One region of the Bradyrhizobium sp. cf659 genome, then DNA from elsewhere that is predicted to be linked to it. Evidence: predicted binding sites of a transcription regulator. Region 1 holds the regulator's gene; the other holds the start of a gene.
What was found. The regulator HrcA, encoded in region 1, represses chaperone genes, less so after heat shock. The targets are predictions, from matches to a motif close to GTTAGCACTCNCNNNNNGNGAGTGCTAAC.

Region 1 (4,476 bases):
GCAGATGTCGTCGCCTCTCCAAAGACTTCGAAGGCTCCGCCGCCACCGAGCTAGCCTGGTTGCTCGCCGCCCATCTGAGGCTCCTAACTCGCCGCTTGGCCAGACCCTGAAGACGCCCACGCTTTTTGAGTCAGGCTCTGAGGAGCGCGCTTCTTCGCGCGCGTCTCGAAGGATGAAGGCCGAGCTGTTACATCGTGGCCTTCATGGTTCGAGACGCCGCGCAAGGGCGCGGCTCCTCACCATGAGGTCTGCGAGCTAGTTGGCCGACTCGTTGTTGTTCGCCGCGGGCGCAGCCTTCGCGCCGCCCTTGGCGACACCGACGAGAGCCGGACGCAGCACGCGCTCGCCGATGGTGTAGCCGGCCTGCATGACCTGCACGACCGTACCAGCGGGCACCGACGCATCAGGCACTTCGAACATCGCCTGCTGGAAGTTCGGGTCGAACTTCTGGCCCGAGGGGTCGAATTTCTTCACGCCGTGCTTTTCCAGCGCGTTGAGCAGCGAGCGCTCGGTGAGCTCGACGCCCTCGATCAGCGAGGTCAGGCCGGGATCGGCCGCGGCACGGGCCTCGGCCGGAACCGCGTCGAGCGCGCGCTGGAGATTGTCGGCGATGTCGAGCACGTCGCGGGCAAAGCCGGTGATGCCGTAGAGACGCGCGTCGGCGACCTCCTTGGTGGTGCGCTTGCGCAGATTCTCCATCTCGGCCAGCGTCCGCAGCATGCGGTCGCGCGCCTCGGCGGCTTCCTTCTGCAACAGTTCGACCGAGCCCGGCTCGGGATCGTCGGGCATGATGTAGGGTTTTGACACCACGGGCTCGCCGGTCGGCGCGGTCGTGTCTTCGGGTTGCCGGTCTCGATCGCTCATCGGCTCTCTTTTCGAATTTGTCTCAGGGATTTTTCTGGCCCGGATATCGTGCTTCGGGCGCCGAAAATCAAGCGCCCGTGATCGGCTCAAACGCCGGTCAGCCCCCCAGAAGGCGGCTGACGATGCGGGCGGCGTAGTCCACGGTCGGGATCACGCGGGCATAATTCAGCCGTGTTGGCCCGATCACGCCCAGAACGCCGACGATGTGGCCGGCGGCATCCCGATAGGGCGAGATGATGGTGGAGGAGCCCGACAAGGAGAACAGTTTGTTCTCCGAACCGATAAAGATGCGCACGCCCTCGGCGGTTTCTGCGCGGCCGAGCAGGTCGATCACGCCGCGCTTGGTCTCGAGATCGTCGAACAAGAGGCGCACCCGCTCCAGATCCTCCAGCGCGTGCAGGTCTTCCAGCAGATTGGCGTGGCCGCGGACGATGAGCTGGCGGTCCTCGTTCTCGCCGCCGGACCAGCTGGCGATACCGGCCGAAATCACCTTCTGCGTCAGCTGATCGAGCTCGGCACGGGCTTCCGCGAGCGCGGTCTCGAGCTCGAGCCGCGCCTCGGCCAGGGTCCGGCCGCGAATCCGCGCGTTGAGGAAATTGCCGGCCTCGGTGATCGCCGAAGAGGGAACTCCGGGCGGCAGCGTCAGCACGCGGTTTTCGACCTGGCCATCCTCGCCGACCAGGATCACCAGCGCCTTTTCCGGTTCCAGCCGGACGAATTCGATGTGTTTCAGCCGCGCATTGGATTTCGGCGTCAGCACCACCGCGGCGGCGCGGGTCAGGCCCGACAGCCGGGTCAGCGCCTGGTCCAGTGCCGCCTCGACCGATTGCGCCTGACCGACGGAGGTGAGCTGGCTCTGGATCGACTGCCGCTCGGCGTCATTGAGGTCGCCAACCTGCATCAAGGCATCGACGAAGAAGCGCAGGCCGAGTTCCGTCGGCAAACGGCCGGCGGAGGTGTGGGGCGCATAGATCAGGCCGAGCTGTTCCAGGTCGGCCATGACATTGCGGACCGAGGCCGGCGACAGCGGCATCGCGATCAGGCGTGAGATGTTCCGCGACCCCACCGGCTCGCCGGTCGCGAGATAGCTTTCGACGATTTGACGAAAGATGTCGCGGGAACGCTCATTCAGCTGGGCGAGGCCTGCGCGCGGCGCGATCAGATGGATCGGATCGTGATGGGCCACAGACGGCAACTCCTCTCAGATGCTTATAATTTGTCCATCCGGGAGGTCCATGACAAGCGTGGTTTTGCACTTGCCTGGGGACCGAAAAGGCCTTGCCGCTCACCCTCACCCCACCTACAAGCACCGCGAACAGCCTATTCCCGTGAGTTTTGGAGGATTTCCCATGCGGCCAAGCCGCCGTGCGCCCGACGAATTGCGCCCCGTGACGCTGGAGCGCGGCGTGGTCAAATATGCGGAAGGCTCCTGCCTGGTGAAATTCGGCGATACCCATGTGCTGGTCACCGCCACGCTGGAGGACCGCCTGCCGCCGTGGCTGAAGGGCCAGGGCCGCGGCTGGGTCACCGCCGAATACGGCATGCTGCCGCGCGCGACCTCAGAACGCACCCGCCGCGAGGCCTCCGCCGGCAAGCAGAGCGGCCGCACCGTCGAGATCCAGCGCCTGATCGGCCGCTCGCTTCGCACCATCATCAATCTCGAAGCGCTCGGCGAGCGCCAGATCACGGTCGATTGCGACGTGCTCCAGGCCGACGGCGGCACGCGCACGGCCTCGATCACCGGCGCCTGGGTCGCGCTCGCCGACTGCGTCAACTGGATGAAGGCGCGCAACATGGTCAAGGCCAACGTGCTGCGCGACAACGTCGCCGCGATCTCCTGCGGCATCTACAACGGCAATCCCGTGCTCGACCTCGACTATGCCGAGGATTCCGAGGCCGAGACCGACGCCAATTTCGTCATGACCGGCGACGGCCGCATCATCGAGGTGCAGGGCACCGCGGAGCGCGAGCCGTTCACGGAAGCCGAGTTCCTGGCGCTGATGGCGCTGGCGCGCAAGGGCGTCGCGCGCCTCGTGGACTTGCAGAAACTGGCTGTCGCGTAGTCAATAGGCCCATGCACCGCCGAATCACGGGAAAGCTCGTCATCGCCACCCACAATCCCGGCAAGCTCGCCGAGATGAAGGAGCTTTTGGCGCCTTACGGCATCGAGGCGGTGTCGGCCGGCGAGCTCGGCCTTCACGAGCCGGACGAGACCGGCAAGGATTTCCGCAGCAACGCCGCGATCAAGGCGGTCGCTGCGGCGCAGGCGTCCAGGCTTCCGTCCTTCGCCGATGATTCCGGCATCGTGGTCGACCCGCTCGACGGCGCGCCTGGCATCTACAGTGCGCGCTGGGCCGGCCCGACCAAGGATTTCACCGTGGCGATGACGCGGATCGAGCGCCTGTTGCAGGAGCGCGGCGCGACCACGCCCGACAAGCGCAAGGCGCACTTCGTCTCCGCTCTCTGCGTCGCCTGGCCCGACGATCATCTCGAAGAGGTCGAGGCGCGCGTCGACGGCACGCTGGTCTGGCCGCCACGCGGCACAGCCGGCTTCGGCTACGATCCGATGTTCCTGCCCGACGGTCACAGCCGCACCTTCGGCGAGATGACCAGCATCGAGAAGCACGGGCTGCCGCCGCTCGGCCTCGGCCTGTCGCACCGCGCCCGCGCCTTCGTGAAACTGGCGGAGATCTGCCTTGAGCCGCGCTAAGGAAGCCTTCGGCGTCTACGTGCACTGGCCGTTCTGCCTGTCGAAATGCCCCTATTGCGACTTCAACAGCCATGTCCGCCACGTCGCGATCGACGAAGCGCGCTTCGCTTCCGCCTTCGCGCGCGAGATCGAAACGACCGCGCAGCGCGCGCCCGGCCGCGAGGTCACCTCGATCTTCCTCGGCGGCGGCACGCCGTCCCTGATGCAGCCTGCGACCGTCGGCGCCGTGCTCGATGCGATCGGCAAGAACTGGACGGTGGCGAAGGACGTCGAGGTCACGCTGGAAGCAAACCCGACCAGCGTCGAGGCCACGCGCTTTGCCGGCTATCGCGCCGCCGGCGTCAACCGCGTCTCGCTCGGCGTACAGGCGCTCGACGATGCTTCGCTGAAGGCGCTCGGCCGCATGCATAGCGCGCGCGAAGCGCTGGACGCCGTCGCCATCGCGCGCCGCTCGTTCGACCGTTATTCGTTCGACCTGATCTACGCCCGCCCCGACCAGACGCCGGCGATGTGGGCCCAAGAGCTGCGTCTCGCGATCGATGAAGCGGCCGAGCATCTGTCGCTCTATCAATTGACGATCGAGGAAGGCACGCCGTTCTTCGGCCTGCACCAGGCCGGCAAACTGAAGACGCCGAATGAGGCGGTCGCGCGCGCGCTCTACGACGTCACGCAGGAGACCTGCGACAAGCTCGGCCTGCCCGCCTACGAGATATCCAATCACGCGCGGCGCGGCGCCGAGTGCCGGCACAATCTGGTCTACTGGCGCGGCGAGGAATATGCCGGCATCGGCCCCGGCGCGCACGGCCGGCTCGACATCGACGGCATCAGGCACGCCACCGCCACCGAGAAACGTCCCGAAGCCTGGCTGATGCGGGTCGAGACCGGCGGCCACGGCGTCGTCA
Region 2 (4,476 bases), on a different contig from region 1:
TCTCGGCAGCCGTCGGCATATTCTTCGGCTACTACCCCGCGCGAAAGGCCGCTCGGCTCGATCCCATCGAAGCGCTGCGCTACGAGTAAGCGAGACGTTGACCGGGCGGCTCGGCGTTGACGCTAACTTGAAAGCAGGAGCGCCCGCTTGAACTGATTCCTGCAAAAAAGCCCGGCATTTCTGCCGGGCCTTCGCTATTGTTGAGCACTGAACGAGTTGGACTAAAAATCCATGCCACCCATACCGCCACCTTGAGGCATGCCGCTACCGCCGGCGTTCTTCTTTGGCAATTCGGCCACCATGGCTTCGGTAGTGATCAGCAGCGCCGCAACAGAAGCCGCATTCTGAATCGCCACACGAACGACTTTGGTCGGGTCGATGATGCCCTTGCTGACCAGGTTGCCGTACTCGCCGGACTGGGAGTCAAAGCCGTAGCCATACTGATCCTTCTCCAGGATCTTGCCGACGATGACGGAGCCGTCCTCGCCAGCGTTGATTGCGATCTGGCGCGCCGGATAGGATAGCGCCTTCCGCACGATCTCGACGCCGGTCTTCTGGTCATCGTTCTTGGTGCGCAGCCCCTTGAGATGCTCGGAAGCACGCAGCAGGGCGACGCCGCCGCCCGGCAGGATGCCTTCCTCGACGGCCGCGCGGGTCGCATGCATCGCGTCATCAACGCGATCCTTGCGCTCCTTCACCTCGACCTCGGTCGCGCCGCCGACGCGGATCACCGCGACGCCGCCTGCGAGCTTGGCGAGACGCTCTTGCAGCTTCTCACGGTCGTAGTCCGAGGTGGTTTCCTCGATCTGCGCCTTGATCTGGTTGACGCGCGCCTCGATGTCGGCCTTCTTGCCGGCGCCGCTGACGATGGTGGTGTTCTCCTTGTCGATCATCACCTTCTTGGCGCGGCCGAGCATGGCGAGCGTAACGTTCTCCAGCTTGATGCCGAGATCTTCCGAGATCGCCTGGCCGCCGGTCAGGATCGCAATGTCTTGCAGCATGGCCTTGCGACGATCGCCGAAGCCGGGAGCTTTGACGGCCGCGACCTTCAGACCGCCACGCAGACGGTTCACGACCAGGGTCGCGAGCGCTTCGCCTTCGACGTCTTCCGCGATAATCACCAGCGGCTTGCCACTCTGGACGACGGCTTCCAGCAGCGGAAGCAGTTCATTCAACTGAGATAGCTTCTTTTCGTTGATGAGGATGTAGGCGTCTTCCATTTCGACGCGCATTTTGTCGGCGTTTGTGACGAAGTACGGCGAGATGTAGCCGCGGTCGAACTGCATGCCTTCGACGACCTCGAGTTCAGTCTCGAGCGACTTGGCTTCCTCAACCGTGATAACGCCCTCGTTACCGACCTTCTTCATGGCGTCGGAGAGGAACTTACCGATTTCCGCGTCGCCGTTAGCCGAGATGGTGCCGACCTGGGCGATTTCCTCGTTCGAGGTGACCTTCTTGGAGTTCTTCACGAGGTCGGCGACCACGGCTTCCACCGCGAGGTCGATACCGCGCTTGAGATCCATCGGGTTCATGCCGGCGGCAACCGCCTTAGCGCCTTCACGGACGATCGCAGCCGCGAGCACGGTCGCGGTGGTGGTGCCGTCGCCAGCCGCATCTGCCGACTTGGAGGCAACTTCTCGCACCATCTGCGCGCCCATGTTCTCGAACTTGTCTTCAAGCTCGATCTCCTTGGCGACAGTGACGCCGTCCTTGGTGATGCGGGGAGCGCCGAACGACTTCTCGAGCACGACGTTCCGGCCCTTGGGACCGAGCGTGACCCTGACCGCATTGTTGAGAATTTCGACACCGCGCAACATCCTGTCGCGGGCATCGACGCCGAATTTGACTTCTTTGGCCGACATAATGATCTCCGTTTTCGACTGGTCAGATCCCAAGGACCGCGCGACTGGGCTGGCTCTTAAGTGACGAGATTTGAACTTACAGGCCTCATCCTTCAAGATGCCGGCTGCGCCGACTGCTCAGGATAAAGAAAACTGACTGGCGCTTACGCGACCTTCTTCTTGGCGGCGGGCAGCTCGACGAGAACGCCCATAATGTCGCTTTCCTTCATGATCAGAAGTTCCTGACCATCAAGCTTGACCTCGGTGCCTGACCACTTGCCGAACAGCACGCGGTCGCCAACCTTGAGATCGATGGGAATCAGCTTGCCGGCTTCGTCACGGCCACCAGGACCGACCGCCGTGATTTCACCCTGCGAGGGTTTTTCCTTGGCGCTGTCCGGAATGATGATTCCGCCAGTGGTCTTCTCTTCGGCTTCAATACGCTTGACCACAACGCGGTCGTGAAGCGGACGGAATTTCATGCTGCCCTCCTATTTGCTGGTTGTTGTTTGCTTTAGACGAAATAGCAGTCGTGGCCAACGAGTGCTAAACAGCACATAAGCGACCGCAGGAGGAGGAACAAGACCGTCCCGAAATGATATTCTGCTCAGAACGTCACGAAATCCTGCCAAGGCAGCGGCGGCTAAGGATCCGGTCAAGACCAGCTGTGTGGAGCGAAAGTCGTTGGACGCAGGGTCATCACATTTAAGAAAGCCACCCAGCGCGCAAGGCTTTTGCGTTGTACGTGCGCAAGAATAGGCCGAACATCGGTCGCTTCTTGTGCAGCCATTCAGCGGTGCTTGTCGAGATCGAGTGGCTCGTCACTCGTGAGGCGCGTCGGCATCAATGCGCTGCGCGTCAGCCAAATCAACCGGGCTGATGGAAATCATCTCCATCGTTGAGGTGCGCGGCGGCGCCGCCGGCACCATGATCATAGTGGCAACCCGGCGAAACGACGCGAATGACAATCCTTCGATCATCTCCTCATCGGTGACGACCTCGTAGGCACCCGGAGGCAGAAGGCGGTCGATGCCCTTGATGCTTGAAGGTGACCGTTTCGCGTCGCGAGCGCATGGTCATGATCGGCTATCCTTCAGAAACAGCTTCGCATCGGCGCTATAAGCGATCCGCTTACCGTGCTCTTTGTGCCGAGATTAATACAAGGCAATACACATCCCGGATTAGTTGTTGATGCCGGCCGACGAGATGCTTGCTGATGCTAAGTGGAAAAATGCGTTGGCGATCGGCGGGCATTGGGAAGCAGAAATGTTATCTCGCAAATCTACGAGCCGAGAGGCCTGCGGCGGTCGGCAGCAACCGTCAAGGAGCGATTGATCTGTGAGCAAGCGCATCAACAGCTAAAAGAGGAATTCGGTCTCGATCACTTCGAGGGATGATCCTGACACAGTCTTTATCGTCACGCTCTTATGACGATGATTGCTACGCCTTCTTGCCGCATTGCCAAAACGGGGCGCAAAAATGAATCGACGGGCCACCACCTCAGTCCAGCCTGCCGGCCGTTCGTCCCGCCATCGTCGCGCTCATTGTTCGGGCATCAGATCCGCGATACCTATACTGCAGAAGACGGGTCAGCGAAAAGCAACGGCGTGGACAATCTGCCAAGGTCGTGTCAGCGCACACGCGAGGAGCCTTTATGATCATGCAGGAAACGGGCGATCCGCGTCTTCAATACGATGGCGTCGTGCGATTTTCCCGAGGCCGCGTGCTCGAAGAGCCTGCGTTGGACGTCAGTAGGCAGATCATTCCATTCGCTGACAAGGGCGGCACCCAGACATTCCAGGACTCTGCGCTCCACGTCCCGCAAATCGCTCGCTTTATAGGGTAAAGGCCACGCCAGCTCCTGCGCTCCGCCTTCCTCGTCCCAACGGTCGAGAGCGGTTGCCATTTCTTCTTCCGGCGCTGTCCTTCGGTCTTTCTCTTTGACCATGTTATATAATCGCACATATCGCAGGTAAGCGCCATTCGGTCGGTCGCGGGTCGATCCGCAGCGCCAATCCTTCCAGTACCGAGAATGCCGCGGCTGCGAAGATCGGTTCTAGACGGCGCCCAACAGCTCAGCTGATCGGCAGAGTATCCTGTATTTACTGCGAGAATATCTATATGTTTTACAGGTAACGCCTTGATCTTGCCGCTCGATATCCACGCGTCGCGCCGACCTCAAGCGCGAGATTGCCTGATGACGGAACTATCGGTTCGGTGGAAGGACTTGGGGATCTTCGCGTGGGGAGCGAGGTGAATGTGCTCGCCGGCGGATGTGTCACCGGCCGATCATTTGCGTTGCCGTGTTCGCCGAGATCTTTTGGCGGCTCGGCTTGACGCAGCCCTGACAGCGCGGAGAGGACCCGCTTGAGCCGCTTGGTCATCGTCTCCAACCGTGTCGCCTTGCCGGGAAAAGCTGCGCAGCGCAGCGGCGGGCTTGTGACCGGCCTCGTCGACGCTCTGCATCAGGCTGGAGGCTTATGGTTCGGGTGGAGTGGCAAGCTTGGAGAAACAACACCAGAGCCGAACGTTTTTGAGACCGAGGGAGTGACCTACGCTACCGTCGATCTTACCCGCGCAGACCATGACGGCTACTACAGCGGCTTCTCCAACGCGGCACTGTGGCCCTTATTCC

Region 2: BM118_RS02820 (co-chaperone GroES) is a predicted target of HrcA. The motif match lies at 2,364-2,392, and genes of this name have one in related genera.

What each region holds. Positions count from the first base shown of each region.
Region 1 is NZ_FOQJ01000023.1:5,401-9,876, reverse strand. Features, by position in the region: partial or broken gene BM118_RS39780 (transposase) at 1-110, shown strand, start outside; gene grpE (nucleotide exchange factor GrpE) at 256-864, opposite strand; gene hrcA (heat-inducible transcriptional repressor HrcA) at 962-2,050, opposite strand; gene rph (ribonuclease PH) at 2,214-2,927, shown strand; gene rdgB (RdgB/HAM1 family non-canonical purine NTP pyrophosphatase) at 2,939-3,574, shown strand; gene hemW (radical SAM family heme chaperone HemW) at 3,561-4,476, shown strand, end outside.
Region 2 is NZ_FOQJ01000001.1:574,423-578,898, forward strand. Features, by position in the region: partial or broken gene BM118_RS02810 (ABC transporter permease) at 1-89, shown strand, start outside; gene groL (chaperonin GroEL) at 222-1,862, opposite strand; gene BM118_RS02820 (co-chaperone GroES) at 2,006-2,323, opposite strand; partial or broken gene BM118_RS02825 (hypothetical protein) at 2,663-2,921, opposite strand; partial or broken gene BM118_RS42140 (IS701 family transposase) at 3,012-3,449, shown strand; gene BM118_RS42145 (hypothetical protein) at 3,472-3,789, opposite strand; gene BM118_RS02835 (alpha,alpha-trehalose-phosphate synthase (UDP-forming)) at 4,209-4,476, shown strand, end outside.